3 regions of the Clostridium sp. 1001283B150225_161107_B6 genome follow, and region 1 is predicted to be linked to each of the others. Evidence: predicted binding sites of a transcription regulator. Region 1 holds the regulator's gene; each other region holds the start of a gene.
The links. Region 1 encodes LexA, which represses DNA repair genes until DNA is damaged. Its sites were predicted from a motif close to CNAACANNTGTTNG; they were not measured.
Positions count from the first base shown of each region.

Region 2: a site for LexA is predicted at 2,071-2,084, ahead of I2H39_RS11755 (DNA polymerase IV). Genes of this name have one in related genera too.
Region 3: a site for LexA is predicted at 2,935-2,948, ahead of uvrB (excinuclease ABC subunit UvrB). Genes of this name have one in related genera too.

Region 1 covers NZ_JADNMD010000001.1:128,895-134,190, reverse strand. The annotation lists gene atpH (ATP synthase F1 subunit delta) at 1-95, opposite strand, end outside; gene atpF (F0F1 ATP synthase subunit B) at 88-579, opposite strand; gene atpE (ATP synthase F0 subunit C) at 604-828, opposite strand; gene I2H39_RS00660 (F0F1 ATP synthase subunit A) at 882-1,571, opposite strand; gene I2H39_RS00655 (LysM peptidoglycan-binding domain-containing protein) at 2,026-2,325, opposite strand; gene lexA (transcriptional repressor LexA) at 2,508-3,122, shown strand; gene rsfS (ribosome silencing factor) at 3,236-3,586, opposite strand; gene yqeK (bis(5'-nucleosyl)-tetraphosphatase (symmetrical) YqeK) at 3,537-4,175, opposite strand; gene nadD (nicotinate-nucleotide adenylyltransferase) at 4,180-4,824, opposite strand; gene yhbY (ribosome assembly RNA-binding protein YhbY) at 4,866-5,165, opposite strand; gene obgE (GTPase ObgE) at 5,177-5,296, opposite strand, start outside.
Region 2 covers NZ_JADNMD010000004.1:82,454-87,749, reverse strand. The annotation lists gene I2H39_RS11765 (SH3 domain-containing protein) at 1-229, opposite strand, end outside; gene I2H39_RS11760 (D-alanyl-D-alanine carboxypeptidase family protein) at 505-1,905, opposite strand; gene I2H39_RS11755 (DNA polymerase IV) at 2,134-3,378, shown strand; gene I2H39_RS11750 (RluA family pseudouridine synthase) at 3,435-4,340, shown strand; gene I2H39_RS11745 (RsmF rRNA methyltransferase first C-terminal domain-containing protein) at 4,356-5,296, opposite strand, start outside.
Region 3 covers NZ_JADNMD010000016.1:28,371-33,666, forward strand. The annotation lists gene I2H39_RS25720 (ABC transporter ATP-binding protein) at 1-326, shown strand, start outside; gene I2H39_RS25725 (ABC transporter permease) at 310-2,868, shown strand; gene uvrB (excinuclease ABC subunit UvrB) at 3,102-5,084, shown strand; gene I2H39_RS25735 (N-acetylmuramoyl-L-alanine amidase family protein) at 5,230-5,296, shown strand, end outside.

The DNA.
Region 1 (5,296 bases):
TTCTCCTTAAGCAGCTCTGCCGCCTTCCTGACCATTTCTTCCGGTATGCCCAGCTCATATAAAACAATGGCATACATCCTGGCTGTCTCAGTCATTTCCTTCACCTGATTCTGCTAAAAAGCGGTTGTATAGGTTCCTGTCGCCGTCCGGTCCGCTCTGCTCGCTGATTAACCTGGCGGCAGCTGTCATGGCCAGACCGGCCACACCGGCCTTTAAGTCATTCATGGCCTTCTCGCGCTCCAGGGCAATGGTTCTGTCCGCTTCCTCCATCTTCCTGGCAGCGTCTGCCCTGGCCTGGGCCAGAATCTTCTCATACTCCGCGGCAGCCCTGTTCCTGGCATCCTCGATGATTCTGGAAGCTTCCTGGTCCGCATTGCCGATGGAAGCCTGGTACTGCTCTTTCATCCGGCAGGCTTCCGTCTCCCTGTTCTTTGCTTCGTCCAGGTCGTGCTCAATCATCTGCTGCCTCTCATCCAGTATCCTGCGCACCGGACCAATCAGGAAGTGCTTCATGAACAGGTATAAAACCAGAAGGTTGATAACCGTAAAGGCTACATTCCAAATGTTTAAATTTAACATATTAAGCCGCCTTCCTGCTGTAAATTATTTTAAAAACAGAATGATTAAAAGGCCGATGACAAAGCCGTAAATAGCGGTTGCCTCAGCGAGGGCGCATCCCAGCAGCAGCGCCTTGGTAATCTTGCCGTCTGCCTCAGGCTGTCTTGCAATGGCGTCCACTGCCTTGGAGGTGGCCAGACCAATACCAATACCTGCTCCAACACCTGTAATAACTGCAACACCTGCTCCTAATGCGATTAATCCTGTCATAATAAGACTCTCCTTTTTCTCTCAATTTTTTCTTTTTCCATAAGGCTGCAAACTTAATCCTCAATGGCTTCTTTTATATATAATGATGTGAGGAACACAAACACATATGCCTGTATCACTCCGTCAAATATATCAAAATAGAAGCTGAATGGCAGCGGCACAATAAGCGGCAGCAGATGCTTGATAAGCGCCATGACAACAATGGCGCCCAGCACGTTGCCGAACAACCGCATGCACAGGGACAATGGCCGTATAAACAGCTCCAGCACATTGATTGGCGCTATGATGGCAATGGGCTCCGCAAAGCTTTTTATCCATCCCTTGATACCCTTCCTGCGGATGCCGGCCACTTCCACCAGCACGATACTCATCACAGCCAGGGAAACAGTCACATTCAAATCCTTGGTCGGCGACTTGAAGCCAAGAAGTCCAATCATATTGGCGATTCCTATGTATATCACCACGGTAATCAGATAGGGTATATAATCCCTGCCTTCCTTTCCCAAAAGCCCTTCAAAGAAATCATAGATAAAGGACATGCCGCTTTCCAGGGCAGCCTGCTTTTTGCTTATGTTCCTTACCTTTAGGCCATGGACCAGTATCAGGGAAGCCGCCATCATAATTGCCATGATAATCCACGTCACCACCACGGATTCCATCACATCAATACCGCCGAACAGCGGTATGGTGAACACCACATTGCAGTTAAGCTCTTCCATCAGTGATTCCACTAAACCGTTCATACTAAACAACCCCCTTTCTCTTCTCGTTTGCTTTTGCCTATTATAGTCATCTGGTTTAATAATTTCAAATACATATTATTTATAAATTGATAATATAAATGTTATGAAAATGAAAATGTAACAAATCCCGGCCCATTTTATTTTATAATTTGTATATTATATCACGACACATATGATTGATTTTCACAGCATCTTAACGTCAAGAAAGAAATTTGTATCATTTTGCACAATAAAAGGTTATAAAATTATATAATCTGGAACTTTTGGAAATTTCCGGGTGAAAATGTAACCGAAACGCAGGAGAAAGCCGTATGAAGATAATACCTGCAAGACAATAAAAACCCTTGGAGCCGGCCGGATATCCCCAAAGGTTTTTGACATATTTCATTTAAATGTCTTTCTTTTCAGATGTCTTTCTTTCTATATATATTATATGTCCGCAGGCTGGTATTGTTTACTCAAAATACACCACAGTCAGATACTGCCCTGCATGGATGGTGTCCTTCTTCAGTCCATTCATCTGCTTGAGCTGACTCACATACTCGTCCATACTCATGGAACTGCCCTCCCTGTACTGGCTGGCAATCCCCCACAGACTGTCACCTTCCTGGATACGGACACTCTTATAATAGGGAGTGGTCCTGTTCCCCTCCTCCTTAGCCATGGAAGTAAACATGGTGCGTCCCATAATAATGGAAACAAACAGTAAAACCGTAAAACATGTAGCTGTCAACCTTCTCTTTCTCACTCTCATATGGCAACCTCCCTGAGGCGGTTCCTTCTTGCGCGCAATACAGAACGTCTGTTCTTTTGTATATTCATACTATACTACCAGAACAAATGTTTGTCAAGGGCTGCAGGCAAAAAAACGAACAAAGGTTTGCATTTTCATCGAACATATGTTACTATAAATATAGAAAACGCAGGAGGTTGATTATGGCACAGGATAAAATTACTTCTAAGCAGCAGGAGATTTTAGAATACATCAAAGATACCATTTTAAAGAAGGGATATCCGCCGGCTGTGCGGGAGATTTGCGAGGCAGTACATTTAAAGTCCACCTCTTCCGTCCACTCCCATCTGTCCTCCCTGGAGGAAAAGGGCTACATACGGCGTGACCCCACCAAACCCAGGACCATTGAGATTTTAGACGACACCTTCAACTTTAACCGCAGAGAGATGGTAAACATACCTCTTATCGGAACCGTTGCCGCCGGAGAACCCATCCTTGCAGAGGAGCGGATTGAGGATTACTTCCCATTTCCTGCAGAGATTCTTCCCAACGCGGAGACGTTCATGCTGACGGTCAAGGGAGAAAGCATGGTGGGCGCCGGAATCCTGCCCGGCGACAAGCTGATTGTGGAGCAGTGTCCCACTGCTGCCAACGGAGAGATTGTGGTGGCCCTGGTAGATGACTCAGCCACTGTCAAACGTTTTTATAAGGAGAACGGGCATTACCGCCTCCAGCCTGAGAACGACGCCATGGAGCCCATTATTACGGATTCCGTGGAGATACTGGGCAAGGTGATTGGACTGGTCCGCATGATGTAGGCGCGGGTGCCTTTTATACCCCCCACAGAAAGAACGGATATACAGAAGTCCCATACAGGCAGACTTCGTATATCCGTTCTTATCGTTTCCCAACTAGTTTCAGTTCCTATTGATTACAGCTCGTTCACATCCACAAACGTCTTTCCATCCCTCCAGATTCGCTCCAAATCGTAGAACAACCTGTCTTCCCTGCAGAAGATGTGGACAATTACATCCTTGTAATCCATCAGAATCCAGTTTGCATTCTGGTAGCCCTCAATCTGCTTGCACTCACAGCCGGCCTTTTCCAGGATTTCTTCCACATTATCAGCCATGGCCTGCACCTGGTTGGCATTGCTTCCGTCAGCAATTATAAAATAATCCGCCAGGACGGATACGGACTGGATATCAATGATTTTGATGTCCTCCCCCTTTTTATCGCTGAGAGCCTGATATGCCAGTTTCACCATTTCTTTTGAGTTCATCGCGTTCTCCTTTCACTTTCTTAAAATATTCATATGCCTGCTCCGTCATAGGGTCAATGCTTCCGCCCTTTTTTTCCAGATAATCCAGGGTTCCCGCCAATATGGCATACATGGTCTCATCCAGGTCCTCATAGGCCATCCGCCTTATTACCGGCAGATTCTCGGCCTTGTAGCGCCTGGGTTCTATATAATCCGCTATATAGAGGATTTTATCCAGGATTGTCATGTCCGGCCTGCCGGTGGTATGGCAGCCAATGGCATCCAGGATTTCCGGGTCCGTAATCTGGTACTTGTGCTCTGCCAGCCATTCCCCGTATTTTGCATGAAGCACGGGCAGGGCCTTGTACTCTGCATCCGTCACTTCCAGACCATGTTTCAAACATTTTTTTAATATGATATCATCCGAATACCGTTTCCCGCAGTCATGCATCAGTCCGGCCAGCTCCGCCTTGTCCAGGTCGAAACCGTAGCGCATGGCAAGATTCATGCAGGTGTAGGACACGCTCAGGGAATGCTCGTAGCGCATGGGCGCCAGCTTTCTCTTAAGGTCTTTCCTGAATATCATAATCTGGCTGCATTGGTTCTCCATACAATCACTCTCCTTTGCCGTCCAGGACCGGGTTCTCTACGCCGAACCTGTATAGTCCATGGTCCATAATATATTCTTCCACTGCATCCGGCACAAATCCATGGATAGAATACCCGTCAGCCACAGCCGCCCTTATCTCCTCCGAGGACACATCCATCTCACTGCACCGGATAGGGTAAATCCTTGCCCCATACCTGGATGTGAGGTATTCAATCTGCCGTTCAAAGGGCTGGTGTTTATCATGGTAGGCCCGTCCGGCCACCAGGAGCACTGCCAGCTTCATGACCAGCTCCGGGTGGAACCACTGCTCAATCTGATACAGGGAATCTGCTCCTATGATGAAATAGAACTCATCCTCCCTGTATTCACCGCGAAGGAGGGACAGGGTCTGGGCCGTATAGGTATTTCCCTCACGCTTCAGTTCAAAATCCGAATACAGAAAATAGGGAGTATCTGCAATGGCCAGTTTAACCATACGCTCACGCATCTCTCCCTCGGTAATTTTATGATTTTTTTTGTGGGGCGGATTGCCTGCCGGCATAAACCAGACCGCATCCAGCCCAAACTGCTCATAAGCTTCCCTGCCAAGCCGCAGGTGACCGTTGTGGATGGGGTCAAAGGTTCCCCCCAGTATTCCTATCTTTGCCAAACAAATCCCTTCTTCACATACCTTAACCGGTACCTGTCCGTCTATTTCACCGGCAGCACAATCTTACGTTTCTTTTCCTCTTTGGCAGGACGGTAAAGAACGATTTTCCTGCCAATGACCTGGACCACCTGTGAATGCGTGCGCTCCGCCAGGACATCAGCGATGGAACCGCCGTCGTCCAGACAATTCTTGAGCACCGTCACCTTAATCAGTTCCCTTGCTTCCAGGGCCTCGTCCACTGCCTGGGTAATCTCCGGCGTAAGGCTGGATTTTCCAATCTGGAATACAGGGTCGATGGTCATGGCCAGGCCTTTTAAATAGGCTCTCTGCTTGCTTGTCATAATAACTCCTTCTATTTGTAATAATCAAACTCCAGCCCATACATACGGACCGTGTCGCCTTCCTCAATCCCGGCCTTCTCCAGGTCGTCCAGGATTCCCGTATTCTTAAGGAACTTCTGGAAGAAATCGAA
Region 2 (5,296 bases), on a different contig from region 1:
GCTCTCCGATAACGGTAACCGCTGCTCCCGCCGCAAGCCTGCCCACCGAGGAATAACCGGTGCCGGCCCCGCTGCGTACATTCAAAGAGGTGGCCTTAACCGTGGCCGCCCCTGTATATGCATAGGAATCAAACATTTTAAAAGGCGCTGCCACAGATGCCGGAAGCTCAACTGCCAGCATCAGTCCCAGCACAATCGCCAGGCCCCTTTTTAACTTTTTTCCCTTCATTATGTAAAAATCTCCTGTATCTTCATTCATATCCAGAATTCGTATGAATTTCTATTTTATGACATTAACCCTATTATAATGACAAAAGCGTTCATATGTCAACAAGAACGGCGGAAACTTCACATAATACAAAAATTTGTAAGAAAAGATTAAATAATGTGGCAAATCCTGGCATATTCTGCCCAAAGCCCCTTAAAACACCCTTCCCATCCTCTTATCCAAAGGTCTGTTTCCCCTTTCTGCCGTACCAGGGGCTGTTTGAAAATTCATTCCCGTCATCTGCATAGAAACAAATCCAGCACGCGGTCCGCGGCACGCCTCAGATTCAGCTTCTCCACGCCCTGCAATGCATAGACAGGGTACTTTCTTACCAGCACATCTCCCAGGTAATAATCCACGCTGCCCACCTGCTGCCCCTCCCTGACCGGAGCCATTAATATAGAAGGAACCTTCTTTTTTACCTGAACCTGTTCCCCCTCTCCCATCAGCAGTGTCAGATGCATATCATCCGGCTTAAGCATCATGGAAAGCTCCACCTGGTCCGTGGCGCCTTCTCCTTCCTTCCAGCACAGTCCTCCTGCCACTGGAACTCCTGCAAAGGTTTCCTCCCGGAACACATCCTTCATCTTAAAATGCTCCAATCCGTAATTATAGAGCTTTCTTGCATCCGACCATTTGTATGTCTTATGAGGCGGCCAACCGCAGCCCAGAAGAGCAATGACATAAGTCCTTCCCTGATTTTCCATGGCCCCCACATAGGAATAACCGGCGCCTCCGGTAAATCCAGTCTTTCCTGACAGCACTCCCTCCATCATAGTCAAAAACGCATTATGATTATTGCAGTTAAAGGAGCGCTTCCCCGCTGCATCCGTAAAATAGTGGTTCTGCGTCTGTGTTATCTTTAAAAATTCATCCTTGGCAGGCGACTCCGTCACACAATACCGCATAATCCTCGCCAAATCAGAGGCAGTGGTCGAATGGATGTGCTCCTTCCCCTGCTCATCCGTCTTCACCCCGTCCAGCCCGTTGGGCGTAATAAAATACGTATCCCGGCATTCCAGCCCGGCCGCCTTCTCATTCATCATGGAAGCAAATCCCTCCACGCTGCCCCCTATGTGCTCCGCTATCATCACAGCCGCATCATTGTAGGATTCCAGCATCAGGGCATACAAAAGGTCCTCCAGCCTGTACTCCTCCCCTTCCCGCACCCCCAGATGCACCTTGGGCTGGGAAGCCGCATTGGAAGACGCCTTCACCGTCTCCTCCCCCTTCCCTGCCTCCAGCGCCAGGATGCAGGTCATAATTTTCGTGGTGCTGGCCATGGGCCGGATGATATCCCGTCCCTTCCCATACAGTATCCTGCCGGTATCTCCATCCATAAGCACAGCCGACTGGGCATACAGCTTCAGGAAATCCCCTTCCCCCGCCGTCTCCCCGGCCCCTGCGGCGCCCGCTGTTCCCTTCACCGCCGCAGCCTCCTTCAGTCCGTCCCCCTGCACCCGGACCTCCCGCACCTGGGCTCCCAGCGTCTGCACCTGCTGTTCCCGGGCCTCCCATTCCTGACCCTCCTGCACTTCTTCCCGCACAGGTACCGCTGCCCAACTGTCTGCCGCCGCATATATCTGCGTACAGGCCAGTGAAATAATCAAAATTACCGAAAAAATCCAATGCTTCATAAGCGACGCCGCCTAGTTGGCTTTATTTTAATAGTATTCCTGATGGAAAATGAATATTACTGAGAAAATGGATTGAAAGGGTATGGTTGTGGGGTGCAACCAAACGCCAATCCTCCTCCCATCCCCATCCCCGTCCCCTCTCCCGCCCCATATCCCTCTTGCCCCCGAACACATATTCTGCTATGATATCTATAAACAAACTAAAACCTGAAAGGCCGGTGTTTTATGATGGGACAGGGAGAGCGTCTTATTTTTCATATTGATGTGAATTCAGCATTTTTGAGCTGGGAATGTGTGTACCGGCTATCCCAGGACCCGGAGGCCCTGGATTTGAGGACCATTGCTTCTGCGGTTGGCGGGGATGCCAAGTCGCGTCATGGAATTGTTCTGGCCAAGTCTCCTTTGGCCAGGAAGTATGGGGTCACCACCGGGGAACCCCTGGTCCAGGCCATGCGCAAGTGCCCGGAACTGGTGGTTGTTCCCTCCCGGTTTGATTTTTATATTAAGTGCTCCCGGCGCATGATGGAGCTTCTGGAACAATACACACCGGACCATGAAAGGTTCAGCATTGATGAGATTTTCCTGGATATGACCGGCACCATCCATCTCTTTGGCAGCCCCCTGAAGGTGGCCAATGAAATTCGGGAACGCATCAAAAAGGAACTGGGATTCACGGTAAATATCGGAATCTCCACCAACAAGCTTCTGGCCAAGATGGCCTCCGACTTTGAGAAACCGGATAAATGCCATACCCTGTTTCCCCAGGAGGTGCCTGATAAGATGTGGCCCCTGCCTATACGGGAATTGTTTTTTGTGGGAGGCGCTGCCCAGCGGAAGATGGAAAACCTGGGATTACATACCATCGGGCAGCTGGCCGGCTGCAACCTGGAGGTGCTTAAGTCCCATTTGGGAGAAAAATATGCAGTCCTCATCCACCAGTATGCCAATGGAATTGACCGGGACCCTGTGGCTGAAAAAGAGCCGGTAAATAAAGCATATGGAAACAGCATCACCCTTTCCAGGGATATATCCGACTATGAAAGCGCCTGCCAGGTCCTGCTCTCCCTCTGTGAGACTGTGGGCGCCAGGCTGAGGGCGGACCATGTGCTGTGCAATAATGTCTGCGTGGAGCTGCGGGACTGGGAGTTCAGGAATCAGTCCCACCAGATGGCCATACCGGAACCAACGGACTCCACCTCTGTTATTTATGAGTATTCCTGCCGCCTGCTTAAAGAATCCTGGAACATGACGCCTCTGCGGCTTATGGGGGTGCGTGCCGGCAAGATTTCCGATGACGGGTTCTCACAGATGAGCCTCTTTGACGACCCAAGTCTCCAGAAGAAAAAGGATTTTGAAAAAGCTGTGGATGCCATACGCAGCAAATATGGAATTGACAGCGTAAAGCGGGCCAGCTTCCTGCGAAAGGATGCTATTGTGGACCATGCTGCCAGCAAGAAGAAGCATTTGAATTAATATCCTGCGCAAAAGGTGATGGGAGTATATCAGAAAAACAGAGTTGAGGAATGGACATGAGACGGAGAGTTATATGTTATACCATTGGAGAAGGGCAGAATGGAGTTGATATCGGACGGTTTTTAAGGGCAAGAGGATTTTCCCGCCGGCTGTTGGTGCGCATTAAGGCAGGTCGGGGGCTTTACGTGGAGGGAACCCCGGTGTACGCAGGTTACCGGCTTAAGACCGGGGAGACATTGGAGGTGACGCTGCCTGAAGAGGAGGATTCGGAGAACATTGTGCCGGTAAAGCTTCCTCTCTCCATTGTGTATGAGGATGAGGACATACTGGTCATCAATAAGGATGCGGGCGTGCCCATCCATCCTTCCCAGGGCCACCGCGACAATACCCTGGCCAATGCTGTTTCCTGGTATTTCCATGAAAGAGGGGAGCCATTTACTTACAGGGTCATCAACCGCCTGGACAGGGATACCACCGGCCTGCTGGTCCTGGCCAGACACATGCTCAGTGCCTGCATCTTATCAGAACAGATGATTGGAAGGCGAATCAGACGTGAGTACAGGGCCATTGTCCTTGGTCATGCCCCGGAGGAAGGTACCATTGACAGCCCCATCGCCAGGGTGGAGGGTTCTACCATTGAGCGCAGGGTGGACCCGGAGACAGGAGAAAGGGCTGTCACCCATTACCGTACCCTTCTTTATAACAAAGAAAGGGACCTGTCCCTGGTGAGTCTCAGCCTGGAAACAGGCAGGACACACCAGATACGGGTCCATATGAGGTCCATTGGACATCCCCTTCCCGGAGACTTCCTATATTGTCCGGATTACCGCTATATCAGCCGGCAGCCACTCCACTCTTATCGTCTGATGTTTGAACATCCCATTACAGGAGAATCCATGGATTTTACGGCCGGGCTGCCTGAGGATATGGAATGTCTCCTGCCGCCCGGCATGTGTCCGTAACATGTGATGCGGTTCTTAATTCCACCGGAGCCCCTTGGGATAGTGGTTTTTCATCATTCCGCCTGCACTCTTGGCCCAGCCCAGGCTGAAACCGCCGGTACAGACCAGCGTCCAGCCTTTCAGGCAACCCTCCGGCGCTCCTGCGTCCTCACTGAGGGTTTCGCCTTTCAGATACCGGATTACACTGTCTCCGCAGGGGGGCAGCTCCCAGGAGGATAGTACCTCCTCTTTTCTCAGCGCCAGCGCCAGTGCATGGGAGGGCTCAAAGCGGTTCTTTTTAAGTGTGCCCAGATGAAGGCCCGGGCGGAGAATCTTAAGCCCTTTTATATCCGGCATGTCGGCCGGCAGAAGATACAGCTGCTCACCGAACAGAACGTATTCTTTTCTTTCCAGGAACATTTCCGGCTCTGTCAGTGTGCTTCGTATGAATGGCCCATAATCCCTGAACACCTCCTTTCTCTTTCTGCTGTCCAGATACATCCTGTCCCGGTTTCCTGCTATTGCTCCATGGTCCGCCTCCCCATCCTTTTTTAAGACAGCCATAAAATGGCCCTCTCCCTCCAGAATGTGGGGCATAATGCGCATGGTCTTCTCCAGCCCCCAGCCATCTGCCTCCGGTCCTGCCCACCAGGGCTTTCCCCCGGTAAAGCCGGGATAAGCAGACACCTGTTCCACGCGGAATTCGGGGTGGCGTTTCAGGAAGGCCAGAACCGTTCCCTCATTCTCCTCCGGGGCAAAGGTACAGGTGGAATACACCATCCTGCCTCCAAAAGCCAGCATGGATGCCCCGTGGTCCAGTATTTCCCCCTGGCGGGCAGCGCACATCTTTACATGCTCCTCACTCCACTGGGCTCTGGCCTCTTCATCCTTGCGGAACATTCCTTCCCCTGAACAGGGGGCATCCACCACAATTTTATGGAAATAATGGTTAAATACCCTGGCCAGGCCGGATGCAT
Region 3 (5,296 bases), on a different contig from region 1:
TGGAATTGCTGGGGCTTAAGGAGCGGAGGGACCATCTGCCGAACCAGCTCTCAGGCGGACAGCAGCAGCGTGTGGCCATTGGCCGCGCCCTTATGAACGCCCCGCAGGTCATGCTGGCAGATGAGCCCACAGGCAGCCTGGACAGCCGCAATGGACAGGAAATCATCAGACTGCTGAGAGAGAGCAATAAAAAGTACGGTCAGACTCTGATTCTTGTCACACACGATGAAAACATTGCTTTACAGGCTGACCGTATCATTACCATTGCCGATGGAAGGGTGGTACGGGACGAGAGGCAGGTGGCAAGGCATGAACATCTTCAATAAAGCTGCCCTGGAGGGAATGAAAAAGAACCGCACACGGACCCTTGTTACAATTGCGGGAGTGATTCTGTCATCCGCCATGATTACGGCCGTCGCCACCTTTGGCACTTCCCTGTTAAGCTATATGACAAATGCTTCCATTGCGAAATACGGCGGCTGGCATGTGGAATTTGCAAATGCAGATTCCTCCTTTGTGAAGGCGCGGACAAGCGACAGAGAAGTAAAAGACACAGCTGTGTCTGCAAACCTTGGCTATGCCATGCTGGAGGGTGGGAAAAGCCCTGAAAAACCGTATCTGTTCATTTCCGGATTCAATGATAAAACCTTTGAAACCCTGCCAGTCACCCTGATATCCGGCAGACTGCCGGAAAACAGCGGTGAAGTTCTTGTTCCATCCCACATTGCTGTCAAGGCCGGAGTCGGCATATCAACTGGCGATGTCCTTACCCTGGAAGTGGGAGAGCGGATGTCGCAGGGGGAAATACTCAGTCAGCATGATGTCTATCAAGCCGGGAGAGAACATCTGGTAAACACGGCTGAGGAAACATACACGGTTGTGGGTATCTGTGAACGGCCGGGATTTGAGGAACACGCTGCGCCGGGATATACCCTGATTACAAAGTCAGATACAGAGGGACGGGAGGACAGCTTCAGCCTTTTTGTTACCCTTAAGAATCCCCGAAATGTCAGGAATTACACGTCAGGTATGGACAAAACAAAGGAATATGCCCTCAATGATGATGTGCTGCGCTTTATGGGGGCTTCGGATAATAAGCTGTTTAATACGCTTTTGTACACTGTCAGCAGTATTCTGACTGCTATTGTTATGCTGGGTTCTATTTTCCTGATTTATAATTCTTTTAACATTTCCCTCAATGAACGTACACACCAGTTTGGCATTCTCATGTCGGTGGGTGCCACGGCCAGGCAGCTGAGGAATTCGGTGCTGTTTGAGGGATTATGTGTGGGTATGGCAGGCGTACCCGCTGGTATTTTGGCAGGCATAGGCAGTATCGGGCTGATACTCCCTGTTGTTGCAGACAATTTCAGTACGATTATCAACAGTACGGTACCGCTGTCCCTGGCGGTGTCTGTTCCTGCACTTATTGCAGCAGCGGCTGTCAGTCTGGTTACAGTGCTGATTTCAGCTTATATTCCGGCCAGGAAGGCTGCCGCAACTCCGGTGATGGACTGCATCCGACAGACAGGCGAGATAAAAATACAATCCGGGGCAGTGAACACCTCAGGGCTGGTACAGCGAATCTGGGGAGTGGAGGGGACCCTGGCCCTGAGGAATTTTAAGAGAAATAAAAGGCGCTACCGCAGTGTTGTCCTGTCCCTTACACTGAGTGTTGTGCTGCTTGTATCGGGCAGTGCTTTTGGAACCACTTTGAAACGTCTTGCAAAAGAATACACAGTTGAAATGGACGGCGATATTTCCTTTTATACACATGAAATGGGGGAAGAGGAAATGTTCTCACTGTACGGAAGACTGAAAAACGCCGGCCGTGTTTACAGGAGTACCTATCAGTCCAATCAGGCCTGCCGCTGCGCGACCGGGGATTTTCCGGAGGATTTTTCGGAGGATTACCGGAGAGCTATGGGGGAAGGGACTTCAGGAGAGCAGAGCTTGGGGGAACGGCTGGAATTCCCTCTGGATATACAGTTTATTGAGGATTCTGTATATTATGATTTTATTAAAAGCCTTGGACTGGATGAGTCACAGTACAGCGGATTGGAGGCCAAGGTTCTGATAGTGGGGGCAGACACAACCGACCATACCACCTGTTTTACAAACAGTACCATGAACTTCACTCTTATCTCTGATTCAGGGGAACAGGAGAAAATGATGGAGGCCACCTTTGTGGATTCCTACCCGCTGGACCCGCTGCCCAGGGATTCATCTGCGCCAATGCCTGCTTATCATTTTATGGCGGTGATACCGTGGCAGATGAAACCGCAGTTTGAACTGCCGGGTCAGCCGCAGACGTATGGTATGACCTTTTGGTCGGAAAGACCGTCACAGTCCATGGAGCAGATGCAGTCAATGATTGATGAGCAGGGAATTTCCTCCGGCTATGTGCTTCTCAATCTGTCCTCCGCTGTTGACCTGTTTCGCAGCGCCACCTTTGTGGTGGATGTATTTACCTATGTTTTTGTTACTATGATATCCCTGATTGCAGTTGCCAATGTGTTCAATACTATATCAACCAATATCCGGCTCCGGCGGCGTGAGCTTGCCATGCTTCGCTCCGTGGGAATGTCTGACCGTGATTTCAACAAAATGATGTATTTTGAATGTGCTTTTTACGGTATGAGGACGCTTATGTGGGGGATTCCCATATCGGGACTGATTTCATGGCTGATTTACAAGGGAATGACAACCGTGGAACGGCTGGATGATTTTGCCTTTGCATTTCCATGGGGTACCATGGCAGTCAGCGTACTGGGGGTATTTCTTGTTGTTTTCATTACGATTGTGTATGCTGCGGGAAAGATTAGGAAGGAGAATATTATGGATGCGCTTAGGGATGATATGACCTGAGTATGATGTAACCTATGGGGGCAGGCAGGAGAAAAGGCAGGGTTTCAGATGGTAATATAAGGGTACAGAACAAACATTCGGTTTTGCTCTGTACTTTTATTTTATACTTTGGTATAATGGCAAAAGACAGTGTCATAGACAGAGGTATCTAACATGTGAAACATATATAAAACATTTCGGTAACGATAAAAGATGAAATGTTTTTCAAAATAAAAGTGAGAAAGGAATCCCATATGGACCATTTTGAACTAGTATCCGAATACCAGCCCACCGGCGACCAGCCGCAGGCAATTGAAGCCCTTGTAGAAGGCTTTAAAGAAGGCAACCAATTCCAGACCCTGCTTGGTGTCACTGGTTCCGGCAAGACTTTCACGATGGCCAATGTCATCCAGGCCCTAAACAAGCCTACCCTGATTATTGCCCACAACAAAACATTGGCAGCCCAGCTCTACAGCGAGTTCAAGGAATATTTCCCCAACAATGCGGTGGAGTATTTTGTGTCTTACTACGACTACTACCAACCCGAAGCCTACGTCCCATCCTCGGACACCTACATTGAAAAGGATTCTTCTATTAATGATGAGATAGACAAGCTGCGCCATTCCGCCACCGCTGCCCTGTCCGAGCGGGAGGATGTGATTATCGTGGCTTCCGTATCCTGTATCTACGGTCTGGGCAGCCCCATTGATTACAAGGAGATGGTTATTTCCCTGAGGCCAGGCATGATTAAGGACAGGGACGAGGTCATCCACAAGCTCATTGACATCCAGTATGACCGCAATGACATGGACTTTAAGCGGGGAACGTTCCGGGTAAGGGGCGATGTGCTGGACATTTATCCTGCGTACTCAGATGGTGTGGCCTACCGGGTGGAATTCTTTGGGGACGAGGTGGACCGTATATCGGAGATTGATACGCTGACCGATGAGACCAGGGCGCAGCTGGGCCATGTGGCTATTTTCCCGGCATCCCATTATGTGGTGCCAAAGGAGAAGATGATGGAAGCCACAGAGAACATTCTGGCGGAGCTGGAGGAACGGGTCGCATTCTTTAAAAGCGAGGATAAGCTTTTGGAGGCCCAGCGTATATCGGAACGGACCAACTTTGATGTGGAGATGATGCGGGAGACAGGATTCTGTTCAGGCATTGAGAACTATTCCAGACATCTGACCGGCGGCCTGCCAGGGGAACCGCCCTGTACTCTGATAGATTATTTCCCGGAAGATTTCCTGATTATTGTGGACGAGTCACATATAACACTGCCCCAGGTACGGGGAATGTATGCAGGGGACCGGTCCAGGAAAACCACGCTGGTGGATTACGGCTTCCGGCTACCGTCGGCTCTGGATAACAGACCGTTGGCGTTTTCTGAGTTTGAGTCTAAAATTAACCAGATGATGTTTGTTTCCGCCACGCCGTCTGTCTATGAGGCGGAGCATGAGTTAATGAGGGTGGAACAAATCATACGTCCCACAGGGCTTTTAGACCCGGAAATTTCGGTGCGGCCTGTGGAGGGCCAGATTGATGACCTGGTTTCTGAGGTAAACAGGGAAGTGGAAGCACGCCACAAGGTGCTTATCACCACTCTGACCAAGCGGATGGCAGAGGACCTGACCGACTATATGAGGGAGGTGGGCATCCGGGTGAAATATCTCCACTCGGATATTGATACCCTGGAGCGGGCTGAAATTATCCGGGACATGCGAATGGATGTGTTCGATGTCCTGGTGGGAATCAACCTGCTGCGGGAAGGACTGGATATACCAGAAATAACCCTGGTGGCTATTCTGGATGCTGATAAGGAGGGATTCCTGCGTTCGGAGACATCACTGATTCAGACCGTTGGCCGCGCGGCGCGCAACAGCGAAGGCCACGTAATCATGTATGCGGACAAGGTGACGGATTCCATGCGCGTGGCAATCGAGGAAACGAACCGAAGGCGCCAGATACAGCAGAAATACAACGAGGAACACGGAATCACTCCTACCACCATAAAGAAGGCTGTCAGGGATTTAATCGCTATATCCAAGGCAGTGGATGCAGATGATAAGCACTTTAAGAAGGACCCGGAGTCCATGGACGAGAAGGAGTTAAAGAAGCTGTCAAAGGAGCTGGAGAAGAAAATGCATCAGGCTGCAGCAGAACTGAATTTCGAGGAAGCGGCAAGGCTGCGTGACAGAATGATAGAAATCAAGAAAATGCTGCAGGACTTGTAATTTTCTGTAACTCATGGAACAATATACCTAAAAATGTAATATTCTTTTAAGGATTATTAAATTGTACAAAAGAAACCTCTACTTTATAATAAAGATAGGCAATAATAGCAAATAATTGCGAATATAGATGAGGAGGTTATGTTTTATGAGGAGAAAAAGTTATCTCTGTCTGCTGCTTGCAGCATCCATGGCATTGGGCGGCAGTTTCCCGG